Regions from separate parts of the Mesorhizobium sp. WSM1386 genome, predicted to be linked through region 2. Evidence: predicted binding sites of a transcription regulator. Region 2 holds the regulator's gene; the other holds the start of a gene.
The links. Region 2 encodes HrcA, which represses chaperone genes, less so after heat shock. Its sites were predicted from a motif close to GTTAGCACTCNCNNNNNGNGAGTGCTAAC; they were not measured.
Positions count from the first base shown of each region.

Region 1: a site for HrcA is predicted at 1,603-1,631, ahead of groES (co-chaperone GroES). Genes of this name have one in related genera too.

Region 1 covers NZ_CM148373.1:5,110,691-5,114,706, reverse strand. Annotated here, with positions in the region: gene groL (chaperonin GroEL) at 1-1,154, opposite strand, end outside; gene groES (co-chaperone GroES) at 1,217-1,513, opposite strand; gene AC0NIH_RS25095 (class I SAM-dependent methyltransferase) at 1,790-2,584, opposite strand; gene AC0NIH_RS25090 (ATP-grasp domain-containing protein) at 2,655-3,506, shown strand; gene AC0NIH_RS25085 (TetR/AcrR family transcriptional regulator) at 3,574-4,016, opposite strand, start outside.
Region 2 covers NZ_CM148373.1:783,609-787,624, forward strand. Annotated here, with positions in the region: gene rdgB (RdgB/HAM1 family non-canonical purine NTP pyrophosphatase) at 1-614, opposite strand, end outside; gene AC0NIH_RS03720 (VOC family protein) at 614-1,024, opposite strand; gene rph (ribonuclease PH) at 1,201-1,917, opposite strand; gene hrcA (heat-inducible transcriptional repressor HrcA) at 2,107-3,189, shown strand; gene AC0NIH_RS03735 (hypothetical protein) at 3,259-3,456, shown strand; gene AC0NIH_RS03740 (PQQ-dependent sugar dehydrogenase) at 3,531-4,016, shown strand, end outside.

The DNA.
Region 1 (4,016 bases), 2.4 Mb from region 2:
GTCGCACCGCCGACGCGGATCACGGCAACGCCGCCGGCGAGCTTCGCCAGACGTTCCTGCAGCTTCTCCTTGTCGTAGTCCGACGTGGTCTCTTCGATCTGCTGCTTGATCTGGGCAACGCGGCCCTGGATCTCGGCCTTTTTGCCGGCGCCGTCGACGATGGTGGTGTTCTCCTTGGAGATCGACACCTTCTTGGCGCGGCCGAGCATGTTGAGGCCGACGTTCTCGAGCTTGATGCCGAGGTCTTCCGAGATAACCTGGCCACCGGTGAGGATGGCGATGTCTTCCAGCATGGCCTTGCGGCGATCGCCGAAGCCCGGAGCCTTGACAGCGGCGATCTTCAGGCCGCCACGCAGCTTGTTGACCACCAGCGTGGCCAGGGCCTCGCCTTCGACGTCTTCCGAGATGATGAGCAGCGGCTTGGAGGTCTGCACGACGGCTTCGAGAACCGGCAGCATGGCCTGCAGGTTGGAGAGCTTCTTCTCGTGGAGCAGGATGTAGACGTCCTCGAGCTCGGCAACCATCTTGTCGGCGTTGGTGACGAAGTAGGGCGACAGGTAGCCGCGGTCGAACTGCATGCCTTCGACGACTTCCAGCTCGGTCTCGGCGGTCTTGGCCTCTTCAACCGTGATGACGCCTTCGTTGCCGACCTTCTGCATCGCTTCCGCGATCATCTTGCCGACCGACTCGTCGCCATTGGCCGAGATCGTGCCGACCTGGGCAACTTCCTCGGAGGTCTTGATCTTCTTGGCAGCCTTGCCGAGCGCCGCGACGACTTCGGTCACGGCCAGATCGATGCCGCGCTTCAGGTCCATCGGGTTCATGCCGGCGGCAACGGCCTTGTGGCCTTCCTGGACGATCGACTGCGCCAGGACGGTCGCGGTCGTGGTGCCGTCGCCGGCGATGTCGTTGGTCTTCGAAGCGACTTCGCGGACCATCTGGGCGCCCATGTTCTCGAACTTGTCCTCAAGCTCGATTTCCTTGGCGACGGTGACGCCGTCCTTGGTGATGCGCGGGGCGCCGAACGACTTGTCGATGACGACGTTGCGGCCCTTGGGGCCGAGCGTGACCTTCACCGCGTCGGCGAGGATGTTGACGCCGCGCAGCATGCGCTCGCGGGCATCACGGGAGAATTTTACGTCTTTGGCAGCCATTTTTTAGCTCCTGGCAGGGGCTTGGGGTAAGCCCGGAATTCAGTTGACGGTGAGGCCGATGATCAGCCGATGATGCCCATGATGTCGGATTCCTTCATGATCAGAAGGTCTTCGCCATTGAGCTTGACTTCGGTGCCCGACCACTTGCCGAAAAGGATGCGGTCGCCGGCCTTGACGTCCAGCGGGACCAGCTTGCCAGCTTCGTCGCGAGCGCCGGAGCCGACGGCGATGATCTCGCCTTCCTGCGGCTTTTCCTTTGCCGTATCCGGGATGATGATCCCGCCAGCGGTCTTGGATTCGGATTCGACCCGGCGAACGACCACGCGGTCATGAAGCGGGCGGAACTTCGACTTTGCCATTTTTTCTTCCTCGATGAGAACGGTGAGAAACAGTTCCTCCATCCGGCGAAGCCGGACAACAACAAAGCCCGGCGGCGCCGGGCCCTGTAGTTAGCACTCACCAAAGGCGAGTGCTAACGTGGCGCTGAAATAGGCTGACGGCTGGCGAGAGTCAAGGCGGGCGAAGGCCGCGATGCGAGCGAAATTTTTCTCATGCTGCCGCACGATTTTAGAAAGCCTGGGTTGTGCCTGCCCCGGCTTGAGCGCCGTCCTGCTAACTTCAGTGTCTTGGCGCCTTCAGTGTCTTGGCGCCCGCAGCACCAACAGCGGGCATCGCTCGGCAAGCCCATAGCTCCCGGTCAAAGCGATGCGAACATCACCAAAAAACGCTTCCGCCTCGCTCACCAGTGTAGTCGCCGGCGCGAAGGTGTAGATGGCCGGCGAGTTCCGATAGACATCGATGGTGCCGATGGTGGGCAGGTCCCAGCCTGTGCGAGCCGAAAGCTCGTTGCGGTCAGGAAACAGTGCGTCGAACCTTTCCGCGATCGCCCTGACCGGAATGGCATGGTCGGGCGCATCGCCCGTCGCGGTCATTGCGACGCGCCATTTGAGTTCGTGGAAGGTCGAGACACCGCCCGAGAGTGCAAGCGCCCGCACCGCCGCCGGATCGTCCGGTGTTTCGGGACCGGCAAAGAGACGCAGTCCCGCCCGGCCGTCGGTGCGCAGTACGCCGGCGATCGCCGCAAACAGCGCCCGGCGCGCGGTTGAAAGGCCGAGCGCCGACAGGCAGCCGTCGCCGATCACCGCATCGACGCTTGCGTTCGGTACCGGCAAGTCCAGCCAGTCGCCGTTGATCGCCTTTCGAAACGCGGTGTCGCCTGGCCAGATACCGGCGATCATGTCGGACGATTCATCGACGGCCGTCATCGTCGTCCCGAGCCCGGCGAGTTCCGGTGTTACGCCGAGCAGAATGACGTGCGCCTTCGAAAGGTCGAGCTCACGCTCATAGGCCTCAACCGCTTCCGCTGGCGGCCGCAAAGGTGGCCCGAGCAACTGCCAATGCCTTCGAATGGTATTCCAATGGTCGGTCATCCACAGCCCCAAGCCCGCGTTGTATTGGCAGCTATAATAGAGGACGTTAAAGAGACCAAGCGGGGGAAGCATGACGCGCATCGCGGTAATTACGCATGAGTTCGACAGGTTCGAACGCCGGCGCGGGCCGCTGTTTCGCCGCGACAGCCCCTACATGCTGTTCGATCTGCTGGAGGAACTGAAGCGACGCGGACATTCCGTCCGCATAATCCCCGGAACGTCGGCAAAGCCGGAGGCCGATATAGCGGTGCTGCACGTCGACGCGACCGTGACGCCACCCGAATATGTCGAATACGCACGCGCTTTTCCCTTCTGCCTGAACATTGGGGCCGCCGACATCTCCAAGCGACGCATCAGTGGCGCGGCGATCGGCAAGGACGACGACTGGCCAGGGCCGGTCATCGTCAAGAGCAATCTCAACAATCTCGGGATGCGGGAGCAGACGCTCAACCGGCGATCGCTGCGTGCCGGAAAGCCGAAGCCGTTTCCCGGCGTCGAGCCTATCGAGGGTTATCGCGTCTATGCATCCCTTTCGGAGGTTGCGCCGGCGGTCTTCGACCGCAGCGATCTCGTCGTCGAAAAATTCATTCCCGAGCCGGAACCGGACGGCTTTGGAGCCCGCTTCTGGATATTCTGCGGCGAGCGCGAGCGCTGCACCCGCCACGTCTCGCCGCAGAGCCTCGTCAAAGGCGACGACACGATCCGCCGTGAGCCGGTTCCGGTTCCCGAGGAGCTTCGCGCGCTGAGGCGCCGGCTTGGCTTTGACTACGGAAAGTTCGATTTCGTCATGCATGAGGGCAGGGCGGTGCTGCTTGATGCCAACAAGACGCCCGGTGGCGCCCGCAATCTTTCCGCGTTTCTCGCTGCCGGCAATGCCAATCTTGCCGACGGCTTCGAAGGCCTAGTCCGCCAGCTCGCATAGCGGGCGTTCTGATGCTTTCGCCGTCCGGGACCTCTCATTCGCGGCAGCTTACTGACGATCGCCAGGGCTACAAAAACAGCCGCAACTGGGTGTGGATGATCGACCGGTAATCCTCGATGGTCCGGCGGCTTTCGGCTTCGCCTTCCGCGAGCGCCAGCCGCACCACGCCACCGGCGAGCTGGAAGATCAAGAGAACCATGCGTTCGAACTGCTCGTGCTTGTCCGGCGCGAGCAAGGCGATGACGTGGTCGCAGAACATCCTGGCTTGATGCCGGGTCTCGGCGATGTCGAGATTCTTGAGCGCCTTGTCGGCCTGGATGGCGTTCTGCAGATCCTGGATGGCCGGATCGCCGGCAACGCGGCCGCGATAGTCGTCGAGCAACCGGTCGGCCGCCACGATGATGTCCTTGGCTTCGCGGACATCGGCGACAATCGCTGATAGCCGTGCGCGGCTGACCTCGGAGAAGCGCTCATAGAGCATCGCCAGGATCGCCGACTTGTTGGGGAAGT
Region 2 (4,016 bases):
CGGTGCGACAGCGCGGTCGACTGGCCAGGCTTCCAGCCATGCTTTTCCTCGGCGCTCATCTCGCCAAACGTCTTGTCGAACCCATCCGGCAGAAACACCGGGTCGTAGCCGAAGCCGAGCTCGCCGCGCGGCGGCCAGACCAGCGTGCCTTCGGCCTCGCCGCGATAATATTCGGCCTCGCCGTCGGGGAAGGCGAGGCAGATGACGGCGACGAAGCGGCCCTTGCGCTGCTCCGGCAACGCGGCTCCGACTTCCTGCAACGCCACTTCGGTGCGCTGCATGGCCATGGCAAAATCCCTGCCGCCGTCGGGGGTTTCGGCCCAGTTGGCGGTGTAGACGCCGGGGGCGCCGTCGAGCGCGTCGACGCACAGGCCGGAATCGTCGGATAGCGCTGGCAGGCCGGTCGCCTTCGCGGCGGCCAGCGCCTTGATGTAGGCGTTTTCTTCGAATGTGGTGCCGGTTTCGTCCGGTTCCGGCAGGCCATAGTCCTTGGCCGACTTCGCCTCGAAACCGAACGGTCCCATCAGATCGGCGAATTCGCGCAGCTTGCCGGCATTGTGGCTGGCAACGACGATCTTCTTGCCATCGAGTGAGTGAACAGTTGGCGAATGCATCAAAGGCCCCAGATTCTTGGCTCGGCAAACTCGATCGAATTGCCCGAGGGGTCGCGTATATAAATCGAACGGCCGCCTTGCGGCCATTCGAATTCGCTTTCGATGGCGACGTTCTTAGTCTTGAGATGGGCCTTCCAGGCCGCGATTTCCACGGCGGTCGCCGCAAAGCAGAGATGGCCTTCGCCGACCGTGCCATGCGGCGGCACCTTCAGCTTGGCATCGGGCGCGGGTGGGATCTTGGTCGCCTCGGCGTTGAAGATGAGCAGCACACCGGGTCCGCAACGGAAGAAGAGGTGGCGGCCATCGACCTTGCCGAGGAGGTGAAGGCCGAGGGTGTCGCGATAGAATTGTTCGGCTGCGTGCAAGTCTGTGACGTAGAGCGCTGACTCAAGAATGGCAGAGGGAGTCACGAGGCACCCCCCTCTGGCCTGCCGGCCATCTCCCCCTCAAGGGGGGAGATTGGCAGTTTCGCTGACGGCGCCTCAACGTTGATGATTGGCGAAACCCGCAACCATAGCCGATCTCCCCCCTCGAGGGGGAGATGCCCGGCAGGGCAGAGGGGGGCGCTTAAGCTCGCCATTTGACCCTACGCCACCGCCATCTGCTGCAAACTCACCAGGCGCTGGATGCCTTTCTTGGCCAGGCCCATCAAGTCCGCGAACTGCCCTTCGGAGAACGGCTCGCCCTCGGCGGTGCCCTGGATCTCGACGATGCCGCCCTTGCCGGTCATGACGAAATTGGCGTCGGTGCCGGCCGAGGAATCCTCGATATAATCGAGGTCGATGACCGGCTGGCCGTCATGGATGCCGCAGGAAATCGCCGCGACATGGTCCTTCAGCACCTTGGAAACGCTGGTCATCTGCCGCGCTTCCATCCAGCGCAGGCAGTCGTACAGCGCCACCCAGCCGCCGGTGATCGAGGCGGTGCGGGTGCCGCCATCGGCCTGGATGACGTCGCAGTCGACGGTGATCTGCTGTTCGCCCAGCGCCTGCAGGTCGACCACGGCGCGCAGCGAACGGCCGATGAGACGCTGGATTTCCAGCGTGCGGCCGCCCTGCTTGCCGGCGGATGCCTCGCGGCGCATGCGCTCGCCGGTCGAGCGCGGCAGCATGCCATATTCGGCTGTCACCCAGCCCTTGCCGGAATTGCGCATCCAGCCCGGCACCTTCTCCTCGAGGCTCGCCGTGCACAGGACATGGGTGTCGCCGAACTTCACCAGGCACGAGCCTTCGGCGTGCTTGGAGACGCCGCGCTCGAAGGAGATGGCGCGCATTTCGTCGAATTGGCGTTTGGAGGGGCGCATTCAGGCTTCTTTCTTGTCATTTTCGGAATCTTGGCCGGCTTGTAGCCTCACCAGGCCTAGGGCGCAAAGGAAAATGGCCCGACATAGGCACCGGGCGATCTGACACAGACGCCGGGCGATCTCATGCAGACACCGGGTTGCGCCCACCGTGCCGAAGTCTATATCCTGAACAAGGAGGTTTTTGGCCGTATGACCAAGGCAGTCGATCCGAGTTCGCAATCGCCCGCACTTCAATCACTCGACATGCGCTCACGCGACATCTTCCGGCGCATCGTCGATTCCTATCTCAGGGATGGCGAGCCCGTGGGCTCGCGCAGCCTGTCGCGCATCCTGCCCTCCTCGCTGTCGCCGGCCACCATCCGCAATGTGATGAGCGACCTGGAACACCTCGGGCTGATCTATGCGCCGCACATCTCGGCCGGCCGGCTGCCGACGCAGGCGGGCCTGCGTTTCTTCGTCGATGCCTTCATGGAACTTGGCGACCTCTCCGACGAGGAGCGCCGCACCATCGAGGCACAGGTGCGGGCCTCGGGCTCGGGCGCGACGCTGGAGCATATGCTGACCGAGGCCAGCCAGATGCTGTCGGGCATGTCGCGTGGCGCCGGCCTGGTGCTGGCCGCCAAGAACGAGGTGGCGCTGAAGCACATCGAATTCATCCAGCTGGAGCCGACCAAGGCACTTGCCGTGCTGGTGTCGCAGAATGGCGACGTCGAAAACCGCGTCGTCGAGCTGCCCGCCGGCATCACCGTCTCGCAATTGCACGAGGCCTCGAATTTCCTCAACGCGCATATTCGGGGCCGCACGCTGGCCGAGGCACGGACCGAGATCGCCCGCATCAAGGAAGAGACAAGGGCTGCGCTGGACACGCTGTCGCAGGATCTCGTCGAGAAGGGGCTGGCGGTATGGGCGGGCGCCGAAAGCGGCCTGCCGGCGCGGCTCATCGTGCGCGGCCGGGCCAACCTGCTCGAAAACGTCACCGCGCAGGCCGATATCGAACTGCTGCGGCACCTTTTCGAGGACATGGAGACGCAGGACGGGCTGATCCAGCTGCTTGACCTGGCCGAGCAGGGATCGGGCGTGCGCATCTTCATCGGCTCGGAAAACAAGCTGTTCTCGCTGTCGGGCTCGTCGCTGGTGGTCGCGCCCTATCGCGACAAGGATGCCCGCGTCGTCGGGGCGCTCGGCGTCATCGGCCCGACCCGGCTGAATTACGCGCGCATCGTGCCGATGGTGGATTACACGGCACAGCTGATATCGCGCATGCTGCGCTAGGTGTATTGATATTCAGCCGGCCTGCGAGCGGCGACTTCCTGCGCTTCCTGGCCGCCAAGGAGAAAAAGAATGGCGCTCGAAGAGTTCAAGGCCCGGATCAGCCTGCTGCTGGAGGAAATGGTCAACCAGCCGGAAGACCAGCACGAAATCCAGGAACAGCTGCGCGAGAAGCTGCGCGAAATGCGCGCCATGGGCCTGCCGCTGCCGGCGGATCTCGTCGCCTTGGAAAAGCGCCTCGACGACGATTTTTACGCCGCCGGGACCTGAACCCGGAAGCAAGACGGAACCCAGGGACAAACCGGCCGTTGATACTTCCTTCGCGACCAGGTGGAGGGACGACAATGATCGCTGGGACCCGAATGGCCGGACTGGGGCTTTCCGCACTGCTCCTCGCGACCGCGGCGTTCGCCCAGCAGGCCGACCAGCCGGTGCTGAAGGGTCCGGCCGCCTTTGGCGACTGGCGCGCCGACAAGCCCGGCGTGCGCCGCCTGATCAAGCCGGAAGACCTGCCGAAGCCCAATCTCGCCAAGTCGGCCTCGAACAGCGCCGGCCTTGCCGAAAGGCCGGCGGACGCCAAACCGCAACTGCCGGAAGGCTTTTCGGCCGAGCTGATCGCGTCCGGCATCGACAATCCGCGCGTGGTACGCGCGGCACCCAATGGCGACCTGTTCGTCGCCGACAGCGAAGCCAACCAGATCCGCGTCTACCGCCTGACCGAGGGCAGCGCCAAGCCCGCCGAGAAAAGCATCTTCGCCGGCGATCTCAACCAGCCCTACGGCATTGCCTTCTACCCGCCGGGCAGCGACCCGCAATGGGTCTATGTCGCC